DNA from 3 places in the Enterococcus sp. 2201sp1_2201st1_C11_2201SCRN_220225 genome. Region 2 is predicted to be linked to each of the others. Evidence: predicted binding sites of a transcription regulator. Region 2 holds the regulator's gene; each other region holds the start of a gene.
The links. Region 2 encodes CtsR, which represses protease genes until heat stress. Its sites were predicted from a motif close to TTGGTCAAAAAAGGTCAAANA; they were not measured.
Positions count from the first base shown of each region.

Region 1: clpP (ATP-dependent Clp endopeptidase proteolytic subunit ClpP) is a predicted target of CtsR. The motif match lies at 1,370-1,390, and genes of this name have one in related genera.
Region 3: clpB (ATP-dependent chaperone ClpB) is a predicted target of CtsR. The motif match lies at 1,846-1,866, and genes of this name have one in related genera.

Region 1 is NZ_JBCOJC010000002.1:63,541-68,289, forward strand. It holds gene AB5754_RS01230 (DUF916 domain-containing protein) at 1-16, shown strand, start outside; gene AB5754_RS01235 (hypothetical protein) at 44-865, opposite strand; gene AB5754_RS01240 (hypothetical protein) at 936-1,184, opposite strand; gene clpP (ATP-dependent Clp endopeptidase proteolytic subunit ClpP) at 1,529-2,125, shown strand; gene AB5754_RS01250 (gamma carbonic anhydrase family protein) at 2,186-2,674, opposite strand; gene AB5754_RS01255 (MFS transporter) at 2,677-3,951, opposite strand; gene AB5754_RS01260 (ABC transporter ATP-binding protein) at 4,084-4,749, opposite strand, start outside.
Region 2 is NZ_JBCOJC010000019.1:32,675-37,423, forward strand. It holds gene AB5754_RS06875 (ATP-dependent Clp protease ATP-binding subunit) at 1-1,236, opposite strand, end outside; gene AB5754_RS06880 (CtsR family transcriptional regulator) at 1,242-1,709, opposite strand; gene AB5754_RS06885 (class A sortase) at 1,966-2,679, opposite strand; gene AB5754_RS06890 (hypothetical protein) at 2,959-3,732, shown strand; gene thiT (energy-coupled thiamine transporter ThiT) at 3,779-4,336, opposite strand; TPP riboswitch at 4,393-4,496, opposite strand.
Region 3 is NZ_JBCOJC010000001.1:105,309-110,057, forward strand. It holds gene AB5754_RS00500 (YjdF family protein) at 1-50, shown strand, start outside; gene AB5754_RS00505 (DUF1294 domain-containing protein) at 319-594, shown strand; gene AB5754_RS00510 (YbhN family protein) at 634-1,680, shown strand; gene clpB (ATP-dependent chaperone ClpB) at 1,953-4,559, shown strand; gene AB5754_RS00520 (SDR family oxidoreductase) at 4,746-4,749, opposite strand, start outside.

The sequences.
Region 1 (4,749 bases), on a different contig from region 2:
AGGAAAATCCCAGTAAAGGATTTTCCTGATTTTAAATAATTTACTACTCCACCGATACCGCCATTTCCAAAGCGGGCAGTGGGTCTTCGTGGCTTACGGCATACACCACTTTCTCTTCTTGCCATATCACCGTTGTCGCCTGATAGCCGGCAGCAGATAGGTCAATGGTAATCTGTCCGACCGATTTGGGTACGGGTAAAAAGGCTTCTTCTAGGTAATTGACCACTTCTTTAGCAGTGGTCACAGGTTCTTGTCCGAGGACATTTGAAGCTCTGACTACTAGAGACCAATTGCCTTCTTTCCAATTTAAATAAGTTGAGCCGGCACCGCTTTGTTGATACCCCTCGATATTGTGACTTAAATCTACTTTTTGGCCACCATCATCGTATTGATAATTGACAGCTTCTTTGGCTTTGGCTGCCGTATCATAGGTGGTTTTCTTAAAGCTAGCAAAAGGTGTTTGTTGATTCAAAGCATTGTGATTCATCACCAACGCTTCAGTCATATTATAGTAGAGAACGGATAATTCTTTTTTGTCCCCCACTGCGGCAATGTTTAAAAATAAGCTCTCATCTCGAGGAAGTTTTTGAGGCATTTTCACCTTGGGATAAGCTTCAGTCAATTCGCTAAAGGCATCTGCCTCTTCACTGGAACTAGTTTGACTTTCTGCTGTGCTACTTTCTTCACTGCTAGATTTTGTGCTATTCGTTTTTGAACTGCTTGTGGCTGGATTACTTGATGAATTGCTTTTTGTTTCACTGGTGCTTGGGCTGACTTCAGCTGAGCTGTTTTCACTGGGTTCTTGCTTGCTACCACAAGCAGCCAGCAGGACCAACAGGGCTGATAAAATAACCAACTTTTTCATCTCTTCGCCTCCAATTTATTATGTCAAGGGTAGCCTTTATTTATAAAAAAGACAAATAGAAAGCGCTAAATCACAACATTTCGCTAAGCCAATTTTTCAAACTGGTGAAGGCCTCCACTAGAAAGCGCCAGACTTGTTGAAGAAATTCCCCAGCGCCGCCTTCAAAAATTAGCCAATGGCCCCAATTTAGCAAGTCCTCTTTAAAGACCCAAATCAAGAAAATGGCAAAAACCACTCCAATGATGCGCCATAAAACCGAACCGACTTTTATAATAGCCAGAATAATTGCGATAATAATCAAAATTGCTAGTAATTCCATGATATTCCCTCCTTATTAGGAGTTTATCATCTCACAATCCACGCCACAAAACATGAGACTTGAGACTGAAAAATATAGGAAAAGATTATAAAGCTACTATATTAATCGTTTTAAAATAGCTCTTTGAAGTGCTAGGAGAGCTTTCGTGAGCCTGTACCTCATTTTTTCAATTTCTCCGTCCTTTTCCTTTGACCAATTTTGACCAAGGGTGTATACTTCTTTTTAGCAGGATAAGCTGAACTGTGCTAAACTATTTGTAAATGGAAATAGTCGGCGTCAAAAAAGCTCGTAAACGCCTTTTTGACACCAGTTTCAGCACTTTACTTTTAAGGAGGAAACAACCTATGAATTTAATCCCTACAGTTATCGAACAATCATCTCGGGGTGAAAGAGCCTATGATATCTACTCTCGTCTATTGAAAGACCGCATCATCATGTTAAGCGGCCAAGTAACCGACGATTTGGCTAACTCAATTATCGCCCAATTGCTTTTCTTGGATGCCCAAGATTCTGAAAAAGACATCTACATCTACATCAACTCTCCTGGTGGTAGCGTAACTGCCGGCATGGCAATTTACGACACCATGAACTTTGTCAAAGCTGACGTGGTAACCATCGTTATGGGGATGGCCGCATCTATGGGTTCATTCTTATTAACAGCTGGCACTAAGGGCAAACGTTTTGCTTTGCCTAACGCTGAAATTATGATTCACCAACCACTTGGGGGCGCTCAAGGACAAGCGACTGAAATTGAAATTGCTGCTAAACACATCTTGAAGACTCGGGCTCATTTAAATGACATCTTGGCTGAACGCACTGGCCAACCTTTAGAAGTCATTGAAAAAGATACCGATCGGGACAACTACATGACAGCCCAAGAAGCCAAAGACTACGGTTTGATTGACGAAATCATGGTTTCTTCTAAAAGCTTGGATAAATAAAATCTGATGAACGTAAAAACCTCTCAATTACTTGTTTCTTCAAGTAACTGAGAGGTTTTTTTACTCTTGAATCCGGGGAAATGCTCCTCCAGCGTGTAATTCGCCCATTTCCACATAATGCTGGATATTGGCTTTGTTTTTGGCAATTTCTTCTGGGGTTAAAGGTCGAATGACTTTGGCTGGTCGTCCAAAAGCTAAGACATTGGGTGGAATCACTTGGCCTTGCGTCACCAAAGAACCAGCTCCCAGTAAACTATTTTCCCCAATCACAGCATGGTTTAACACAATGGAACTCATGCCAATCAACGCGCCTTTTTTAATGGTGCAACCGTGAAGCATACATTGATGGCCCACGGTAACCTCTTCTTCAATTTTTGTAGGAGCGTCGTGATCCACATGAATAATCGTGCCGTCTTGAATATTGGTGCGATCTCCAATCAAGATAGTATTGGCATCCCCGCGAATCACAGCGCCATACCAAATACTAACCGCTTCTCCTAAAGTCACATTGCCCATTACCCGAGCATTTTCAGCAATAAAACGAACCATGATTACTCCTCCTTTGTTTTAGCCAAGCGCTGCTGTAACTCTAAATCGTAATTACGAGCGGCGGGCAGTAAGAATGTAGTAATTCCACAAAGAATCGTTCCCAGACCCGCAATCAAAAAGAGTTTTTCCACGCCAAAGCGATCGGCTAACGGCCCCGCAAAAATCAAGCCTACAGGTCCTGTGATACTCATTAAGGAATTCAAAACCCCTAATACCCGTCCTAAGTAACGAGGTTCATAACTCTGTTGGATCATCGCCATGAGTAACGTATTGAAAAACGGCGTAGCAAGTCCTGCCACGGTGTTCAGCACCACAAACCAAAAGAAGCCTCGTTGATTTCCCGGCAAAAGACCACTCAGGGCAAAGGCTGATCCAATTACGAAAAAGGAACTCAAAACTGGGGTCATGCGATTTTTCCATTTGCCAAAAACCCCAATGACCACACCACCTAAGAGCATCCCCACGGAATAAACTACCTCAATTAACCCTGCCTGCCCCACAGTTCCTTGAAAATATTCCAAAGTCATCAAAGGATACATGCTCACCGCCGGCATGAAAATCAAAGTAAAAGCGGCTCCTATTAAGGTGATGTACCAAATCCCTTTATTTTTAATCAAAAGAGCAAAGCCTTGCTTCGTATCCGTAAGCAGGTGAACTTGTTCCCCTAAGGCTTGGGTTTTAGGAATCCGTACCAACAATAGCAAACTAATGCCTAAAATAGCCCCCACCACATCTAGTAAAATCAAAAAATTCATGGGTACAAAGGCAAAGAGAAAAGCCCCTAGAGCCGGTGCAATAATCATATTGGCGGACTGTACCATGCCCAATTGACCATTGACTCGAGTTAATTCGGTTTCCGGTACCATTTGGGGCAAAATGGACTGAATGGTGGGCATTTGAAACGTTTGCGCCACTGAACGCATAAATAATGAGACAAACACCAACCATAAAGGAAATTGATCGGCTAACGTCCCGGTAATGGATAAGACTAAGGCAAATATTGCCACGATACCGTCTGTTACGATTAAAAGTTTTTTCTTGTCCAAACGATCCACAAAAGGACCAACAAAAGGACTCAAAACCACCATGGGAATCATCCCTAATAAGGTGGCAAAACTTAATACCGTAGCCGAGCCGGTTTGTTCGGTTAGATACCAAATAATGGCATATTGCACCACCATGCTGGTGATGCCGGATAAAAATTGGCCCGACAAAAAGAGCCCAATGTTTTTCTGCCAACCCTTTAAGTCAAACTCGTTTGATTGTTGTGTATTCATAAGACCTCCTAAATAATTTCTGAAATGCCACAATTCTTTTTTACATTCCTATTACTAGTGTACCTGATTCCTATGCAAAAAAATATTAAAACAGCCGTTGCATATCAAAGCAACAGCTGTTTTGGTTGTAACTTATTCGTATTCCCCATCTTCGGCAAATTGGCTTTGATAAAGCTTGCTGTAAAAGCCATCAGCAGCCAACAAACTTTCGTGGGTACCTTTTTCAATAATATCTCCATGGTTCATCACCAAAATCAAATCCGCTTCTCGAATCGTAGACAAGCGATGGGCAATGACAAAGCTAGTGCGTCCTTCCATCACTTTGTCCATGGCTTTTTGAATCAAAGCTTCCAAACGAGTATCCACGGAACTGGTAGCTTCATCTAAAATCAAAATTTTCGGATCGGAAATCACCGCCCGGGCGATGGTCAGCAGTTGTTTTTGCCCCAAGGAAACATTGTCTCCTTCTGCATTAATCTGCATCTCGTAACCGTCGGGCATGGTGCGGATAAAGTGATCCACATTGGCAGTTTTGGCCGCATCTACCACTTCATAATCTGTGGCGTTTAATTTACCAAAACGGATGTTGTCAGCAATGGTTCCTTCATAAAGCCAGGCGTCTTGCAAAACCATACCAAAAACCGAACGTACCTCACTACGATCTAATTCTTTTGTGTTGATGCCATCCACTTTAATGGCTCCACTGTCCACGTCATAAAAACGCATCAGTAAATTGATCAATGTGGTCTTGCCGGCACCAGTTGGCCCAACAATGGCTACGGTTTGACCAGCTTTAAC
Region 2 (4,749 bases):
TGCCGATTCATCCATTAAGTCGATAGCTTTATCCGGCAATTGACGGGAATTAATATAGCGGACAGAAAGCTGGACTGCAGATTTTAGCGCATCATCGGAAATTTCCACCCCGTGATGTTCTTCATAACGAGAACGCAAGCCATATAAAATTTCCAAGGCTTCTTCTGGTGTCGGTTCGTCCACTTGCACTCTGGCAAAGCGACGTTCCAAAGCAGAATCCTTTTCAATGTATTTTTGGTATTCATCTAAGGTAGTTGCCCCAATGGTTTGCAACTCTCCGCGAGCTAAGGCGGGTTTTAAAATATTGGAAGCATCGATTGCCCCTTCTGCTCCCCCAGCACCAATCAATGTATGGAGTTCGTCAATGAAGAGAATCACTTGGCCATCGTGATAAATTTCATCGATGACTTTTTTCATGCGGTCTTCAAATTCCCCACGATATTTAGTTCCTGCCACTAAAGCGCCCATATCTAACATCATTAAGCGTTTATCCAACATGTCTTCTGGGACTTCCCCTTTAATGATTCGTTGCGCTAATCCTTCCGCAATAGCGGTTTTTCCCACACCGGGTTCCCCCACTAAGACTGGGTTATTTTTGGTGCGACGGCTGAGAATTTGAATCAAGCGTTTGACTTCTTTACTACGGCCTACCACGGGATCCAGACGGTTTTCCCGGGCTAGTTTGGTCAAGTCTCGAGCTAAGTTGTCTAAAGTTGGGGTGCCTTGTTGCACACCGGATTTCGGTGCTTGTTGCCCTTGACGGCGGCGACCTAAGCCGGCTGCTTTTTGTTCGTTAACGCCCATTTTTTTCTTTACCAATTGGCGCATTTTGGCAAGACTCAAGCCTAAATTGGTCATAATCCGAGAAGCGAGAATTTCATCATCTCGCAATAAACCGAGCAAAAGATGTTCCGTGCCGATTTGCGGAGCATTCAAGCGTTTGGCTTCATCCCCCGCATAAGCAAAGATTTTTTTAGCCCGAGGAGAATAAGGCAAATAAACTCCCGCGGGATAGCTTTTAATCATGCCATAACCGGTAAGATTTTCAATTTCTTCTCGAACTTCATTTTCGGAGACATTCATTTCCCGCAATGTTTTGCCGGCAATCCCATTTTGTTCGATCACTAAAGCCAGTAGCAAGTGCTCTGAACCCACGGCTTGATGTTTAAAAGTTTTGGCTTCTTCTTGGGCGATGGCCAAGACCGCTTTGGCCCGTTCTGTAAATAATTCATTCATGGCTGTCACTTCCTATCTTCATAACTGAGGCGTTCCAAAATCGCATGTAAGAGTGTTGCCCGAATCTGATCTTCAGCAGCAAATTCTCGTAAGGTACTCTTAGCTAAAGTTGCCAATAACAGATTGCCTTCTTGTTTGGTTACAATTTGTTCTTCATAAAGCTTTTGCACGATACTCAACGCATCTTTTTCGGACAGATGATCGCCAAAAAGCTCGTCTACTTGTTCTAAAAAGCGATGTTTATCGGAAACTTTGATTTTCTCTATCCGAATATAACCACCGCCGCCACGCTTACTTTCCACTACATAGCCCCGCTGAATGGTAAAGCGAGTGTTAATGACATAATTGATTTGCGAAGGGACGCATTGAAATTGCTCAGCCATTTCCGTTCTTCTAATCTCAATTATCTCACTGTCTTCCAATATTTTCTTTAAGTATGCTTCTATAATATCAGAAGTATTATGATTACTCACGGCCAGCCCTCCCTTGACTAATACTGACCTTAATTATACCGAAAGTTTCCGAATAGGGAAAGAAGGAGGGCCTATCCTAAAACTTTCTGTAAGAAACCAATTTAATGACCGACAAAAGCTCGGTACCGATAATTTCTATACAGAATTACCTGAAAAAAATGAAACAGCCGCTAACTTTCCTCTCCTACTAATAAGTGGGCAGGAGTGGGCAGGGAAATTAGTGGCTGTTTCGTATGGTGAAACTGCGATGATCAGACTAATAAGTCTTATTTTCCAGATTAAAAGCAGCGATTTCTCCGTCGCTCGCTTCAGCAACAGGATGAACCCCACTCAGTTCTCCTTGAACCACTACCCGCTTGGTGCCGTAGTCATCGTTACAAGTAATCAAAGTCACCAGTTTTTTATCTGCCACAGGCTCAATGTACTGGGTCTCGGTTGGAGCTACGGTAATATTTAACGTTGCAGTATAGACATAAATATTCGTCAAATCCGTCAAATAAATAGGGTCACCGACTTTCGTCTGGTCTAAAGCTTCAAAAAGATAACCTGGGTCAGCACCTCGATGACTAGCTAATGAGTAATTTTTTTCACCCATCTTTTGGTCCGGCCACATGGTCCCTGCCCCCCACAACAAAGCTTCATTGGAAAGGCCTTTAAAAATTGGTAAGTTGATTTTCACTTGAGGCAAAGCCACGCCACCTACTAACGGTAACTTTTCTTTACTTAATAAAGTTTGGAAAACCGCTTGAGCGCTGGCACTTTCCACCGCTTCAAAATCAAAGGAAGCCTCTTGTTGTTCATTGGCCTTAATTTCTTCTGGCGTCACCGTAGCTACGGCATAACTTTCTGTATTGTGTTTCATGATCAAGGTTTTGATCTTATTATTGAAGACTAAAGCCAATCCTACAATTAGTAGAAGTAGCAAAAATAAGTTGAATAAATGGTCTCGTAATCGTCTTTTTTTCTTCATTTTTATGCCCCCATTTTACCAATTGGTAGCTATAGTTTACCATATTTGAAAAAGAGTCAAAAAATAGTTTCTCTTTCCTTATTCTTTTATTAAGATGAGACTTGTAAAAAGTGAAAAACGTTGCTACAATAACTTGAAAATTTCAATTTATTTCATAAATTAAGAGCAAATGTTGCAATATCAAGCATTTCCTGTAATACAATTTTAAAGGAAAAGAAACACCTTCAAGGTCTGGTTTATTGTATGATGGTACTATGAGAAAATGGGAGGTTTAGCGGGATGGCAAAAATGGTCTATGTACATATTGATACAACAAGTAACGCCGTGCTATCCCGGGGGATCACGCCAACTTCCTTTTACCAAGGAATTGTTCATCAGCCGAAAAATCTCCTGCTCTTGGACCCTTCCAGCGACTACGGCGAATACGAATCCCACACCGGTATGAAAATCCTAAAAGGAGAAGAAGCCGTAAAGCAATATTTTGAAGCTTTGTCCCGTCACCGAATTACAGAAACCGTAAAATGGATTGATTTTACCGATCCCGCCATGCTAAAAGAATTGACTCCCATGGAGATTTCCGAATTACTGTATTTCGGCCATATGAAAACTCAGCTTCATTCGCCATTCTTTTACAAACTCCAAAACAATTTCGTCTACTTTGACCTGCAAGACGACTTGTCCCGAGTGTATTATCGCTATTTAGATGAATACTATCGAATATTAGCAGATAAATTAACCCATTTGGTCTTAGAAAGAATCAATGATAAAAAATCCTTTTTCCGTAAATCTACACCAGTAGATAAATTAAAAGTCCAACTTTTACAAGAAATGAAAGGCATTTTTCAAGAGGGGATTCTCTTTTGTTTCGAAACTGCCACCAATGAAAACAACTTGCTGAAAATTCCCATTTACTTAGTGGAAGATGCCGGCCTCAGAAAAACTACTTTGTTACGGGATGAGGAACTGTTAGTAGCATATTTAATCTACAATCAAACCAGCCGACAATGGAGCTTGGATTACGTAGAAAAAGACTTACTCTTTTTCTCAAATTAAAACCCTAGTGCCTCAATTTGAATTGAGGCACCAGGGTTTCTTGCTTTTATTTAGGGTCATAGAGTTTAGGAACGGTGCGATAAATTAACAATGCTACAAACATGGAGACAATCCCGGTGGCAATTCCGCTGATACCGTTAGTGACTAGGGAATAAACAAAAGGTGACATTCCCCACACTGCATAGGCTCCCCAGAAAATCACACCGGCAACAAAATGCCAGAAATAACGAGCCCCTACCCCAATCAAAGTTCCTTGAATAATTGCCAAACGGGCCCTTTTATCATCCCCGTCTTTGATTGCTTGATGCAATTTGACTGCCGCCACACCAGCAAAGCCGGCAAAAGCAAAGGCAATAGGATATTCAATCAACACTTGACTCACTGCCAAATAATAAACCTTCCCCGCTGGAAAATGCAACAACCCCCAAAGAGCCGCCGCAAAAACTCCCGGCTTCCAACCTCGTCGCAACGCAAAAACCGTAAGCGGAATTTGCCCTAGCGAAATGGACAAGCTCGGTCCGATATCCAAGGGAATATAAGACAATGCCATAGCCATGGCCGCAATAATGGTTCCTTCTACCCAGACACGTAAATTTCGATTCATAAAAAAATACTCCTCCTTATAGAACCATCACAATCTACAAAGGAGAAGTATCGCTACTTCTAACTCGTCACAATTCCTACGTTCGCATGATCGAAACAGGTACAGAGGGTTTAGAGTAAACTCATTCTCAGCCAAATCAATGACTCCCCTTTGTGATCGGATTCTATTTAATTTTTTGTACTGCCCTATCATATCACAAATATTATCATTGAAAAGGAAAAAGTACTGGAAACTGAAATTTATGCTCAGGAGTCAAAAAACTAGTATCCCATGACTGTGAAGGCAAACTCTTTTGGAAGTAACTAATAAATGAAATATATCCTAGTTAGACAACTTTTGTGACTGTTTTTTTAATACAACCAGATTAGCTCTCTTTACCCGCCTAAGCTATGAAACGAATTCTCTAATTACTC
Region 3 (4,749 bases), on a different contig from region 2:
GATTTGAACTCCGACAAAAGAAACGTCGTGAGAAACATAGAGGGCATTGATTTGCTCTCTGTGTTTTTTTGTCCCCTAAATCTATGAAAGGAAACTACGAATGGAAATAGTTAACCGACTATTCAAATCTAGAGACAAATCAATGAATCAAACCATCAATAGGTGTCGGGTCTACAATTCTTATTAGAGATTCTTTTCCTTGCAAAACAGGCGCGACTTATTTTTGACTTTTTTCGGGACTTTTATTGAAACTTTTTCTTAATACTTTACGGACTGCAGGCCTTAAGGTATCCTTAAAAGATGAATGGAGGAAACGCCATGTTTGATTTTTTAAAGAATCATTTAATCCAGGTGTACCTTGTTTTGGCCAATGTCAGTTTGTTTGCACTAATGGGATTGGACAAGCTAAAAGCAAAGATGAATAGTTGGCGCATATCAGAAAAAACGTTGCTAATTTTAGGTCTAGCCGGTGGGGGAATCGGTGGCTTGTTGGGTCAGAGAATTTTTCATCATAAAACTCAAAAATATTATTTTACTCTATGTTTTTTGATTGGAATTGGGATAGCTTTGTTTCTATTGTTTTATTTACGTTAGGAAAGTCAAGGCGATTGCTTTGATGGTGGGAGTATTGGGATGAAAAAAAATTCAAAGCATAAGCTAATCTTGAATATTGGCCTAATTTTGGTGATTTTCGGGATTTTAATTTATTTATTGAAAAACAATTTGAAAGATATTATTTGGCAATTAATTGAAACGCCTCCTTTGATTTTATTAGGCGTCATTCTTTTAGGGACACTGTATATTGTGGTGGAAGGTGAAAATATTCGCTTAATGGCCACATCTTTTGTAAAGGAAATCACGGTTTTTGACGGTGCTATGGCCATGTGCTATTCTGCTTTTTACCGCTTGATTACCTTTGGGGCAGGTACAATGATTTCTGAGGTGAATTTTTACCATAAAAAAGGCTTGCGAATCTCTCAAGGTGTGGGCGTTACGGCATTACACTTGGTGATGTACAAGGTGGCTCTTTTGACATGGGCTTTTATCAGTCTTTTGTTTCAGCTTTTCTTTTCTTCAACTGTCCCTCATTTAATTGGCTTGATTTTATACGGAATTGTGGCGACTCTAGGCGTTATTGTAGTGCTCCTAGCTTTAACCTTAAGCTTGCGAGTGCAAGTCTGGTTTGTGAAACTATCTCACCGTTTTTTGCGTTCCCGCAAATTAAGAGATGGAGTGGACCGGATTAATTTGCAAGTCTATTCCTTACGAGAAGCAATGGATAGTATTTTAAAGGAACGGCCGCTGATTTTTCGCATTTACTTGGTGAATCTTTTTAAATTAGTCTTTTGGTTCACCATTCCTTATTTGGTTTTGGTGCAAAATCATCCAGAGCTCAATTTTTTCCAGTGTTTTGGTTTGATCTGTTTTTCTGTGATTTTGGCAGGCTCTATTCCTACTCCAGCGGGAATTGGTTCCTTTGAATTTGTTTTTTTGTTATTATTCCGTCCTTTGGTGGGAACCGTAGATGCGGTAAGTGCGATGTTGCTTTATCGTTTTGCCAGTTATATGTGGCCTTTTATCATTGGCTTGGTGTATTTTTTATTTGATAAACAGCAGACGATTCAGACCGAAATCAAAGAAATTAAATCGGAAAATAATGAATCGAGTGAGAAAGGTTGATTGTGCCTTATTTCATTTTCCTAAGTGAATAATTTCCCTGATATTGTGGGCAAAAAACGGAAACTTCTTGTGAAAGACCAAGGAATTTCCGTTTTTTTTTGTTGCATTTTGCACAGAGAATGAATCGTTTCGTTCTGCTATTTTTTTGCAAAAAACAGATGCAAATGTTTGACCAATTTTGACTAAAGGCGTAAAATAATCATTGGGGATAAAAAAGTTAATCATACAGCTATTTTCCCAGTGAATTTGTAAATAAAGGAGACGATGCGTCGATGAATATTGAGAAAATGACAACCACCTTACAAGAGGCGATTGCCGAAGCTCAGCAAATCGCAATTACCCGTCACCATCAGGAAATTGACATTCTACATCTTTGGAAAATTTTTATGCAGCCTAATCATTTTGGTCGTAATTTTTACCAAGATGCTGGTTTAGATGTGGAAGCCTTTGAACACCAAATTGATCAAGGACTGGATGAGTATCCGGCAATTGAAGGATCAAATGTAAACTATGGCCAGTCCATGAGTCAAAATTTGTATCACTTATTACAAGAAGCCGACACCATTCGCCAAGAATTTCAAGATGAATTCTTGTCAACGGAAGTGGTGATTCTGGCATTAATGAAATTGAAAAACTATTCTTTAACCAAGTACTTGCTTAAAAATGGGTTAAATGAAAAAGAAATCCGCAAAAATATCGTGGAGATGCGAGGAGGAGAGCGTGTGACCTCACAAAATCAAGAGGAACAATACAAAGCCCTAGAAAAATATGGGGTCGATTTAGTGCAACAAGTTAAAAATGGCAAAATGGATCCGATTATCGGGCGAGATGAAGAAATTCGAGATGTCATTCGGATTTTATCACGAAAAACCAAGAACAATCCGGTATTAATCGGTGAACCCGGTGTAGGGAAAACCGCCATTGTAGAAGGATTAGCCCAACGAATTGTGCGAAAAGATGTGCCAGAAAATCTCAAGGATAAGACGATTTTCTCTTTGGATATGGGCGCTTTAATCGCTGGTGCGAAATTTAGAGGGGAATTTGAAGAACGGCTAAAGGGCGTATTACAAGAAGTCAAAAAAGCCGATGGTCAAATTATTCTCTTTATTGATGAAATTCACAATATCGTCGGCGCCGGCAAAACAGAAGGATCTATGGATGCGGGCAATTTATTAAAACCAATGCTCGCTCGGGGTGAACTTCATACAATCGGGGCTACCACTTTAGATGAATACCGGCAATATATGGAAAAAGACAAAGCCTTAGAACGGCGCTTCCAAAAAGTTTTGGTGAAAGAACCAACTGTGGAAGATACGATTTCCATTTTGCGGGGCTTAAAAGAGCGTTTTGAAATTCACCATGGCGTTAATATTCACGACAATGCCTTGGTAGCGGCAGCGACTTTATCGGATCGTTACATTACCGATCGTTTCTTGCCGGATAAAGCCATTGACTTAATCGATGAAGCTTCAGCCACGATACGAGTGGAAATGAATTCCATGCCTACCGAGTTAGACCAAGTGACTCGTCGTTTGATGCAGTTGGAAATTGAGGAAGCTGCTTTGAAAAAAGAAAGTGACGATGCTTCGAAAAAACGTTTGGCTAGTTTACAAGAAGAGTTGGCGGATCTTAGAGAAGAAGCCAATGCATTGAAGATGCAGTGGGAAACAGAAAAAGAAGAAGTCAACAGTTTGTCTACGAAGCGGGCGGAAATCGACAAAGCACGTCATGAACTAGAAGATGCCGAAAACAACTACGATTTGGAACGGGCCGCGGTTTTACGTCATGGGACAATTCCCCAATTGGAAAAGGAATTGCAAGAGTTGGAAGCAAAAGCGAAAAACGACGATTTGAAAATGGTGCAAGAGTCTGTCACGGAAAATGAAATTGCTCAGGTCGTAGGACGCTTGACGGGAATTCCAGTCACCAAATTGGTAGAAGGTGAACGGGAAAAATTAATGCAATTAAATACTACCCTTCACCAACGGGTTATCGGCCAAGATGAAGCGGTGGATGCGGTCAGTGACGCGGTAATTCGGGCGCGAGCTGGCTTACAAGATCCCAATCGACCACTAGGGTCTTTCTTATTCCTAGGTCCGACTGGTGTGGGGAAAACCGAATTGGCGAAAGCTTTGGCGGAAAATCTTTTTGACTCAGAAGACCATATGGTGCGTATTGACATGAGTGAGTATATGGAAAAACATTCCGTCAGCCGTCTCGTTGGAGCACCTCCTGGCTATGTGGGATATGAAGAAGGAGGTCAGCTGACCGAAGCGGTTCGCCGAAATCCTTATACGATTATTCTGTTAGATGAAATCGAAAAAGCTCATCCCGATGTCTTTAACATCTTGTTGCAAGTCTTAGACGATGGACGCTTAACGGATTCCAAAGGTCGGGTGGTTGACTTTAAGAATACAGTTTTGATTATGACTTCTAATATTGGTTCCCAACTGTTGTTAGAAGGTGTGACCGCTGATGGTAAGATTCCGGAAGCAGTAGCAGAACAAGTGATGACTTTACTTCGAGGAAACTTCAAACCGGAATTCTTAAATCGGATTGATGATACGATTCTCTTTACTCCGCTGTCTTTAGAAGATGTGAAGGGCATTGTGCAAAAGATTATTTTACAATTGTCCAAGCGTTTGGAAGACCAAGAAATCTATTTGGCAATTGATGAAGATGCTCAAACTTGGATTGCGGAACAAGCCTATGAACCAGCCTATGGTGCTCGACCATTGCGCCGTTTCATTACCCGGGAAGTAGAAACCCCACTGGCAAAAGAAATCATTGCCGGACGAGTGATGCCAAAAACCAGAGTCACGATTACGTTATTAGATAATCAATTGGTTTTCCAAAATGAAGCATTACCAGAAGAGTAACAGATGGTAAAGCACTAGCTTTTGGTGGATGTTTGAAATGATTAATGCACCAAAGTGAACGGCAGCTTTAAAAAATACAGACAAAAAGATGCGAATCTTGCCTATCAACAGGCGATTCGCATCTTTTATTTGTCTATTCTTTGGCAAAATTGATTTCAAAAATCCTAAAATAGGTGATAAAGATTGCTAG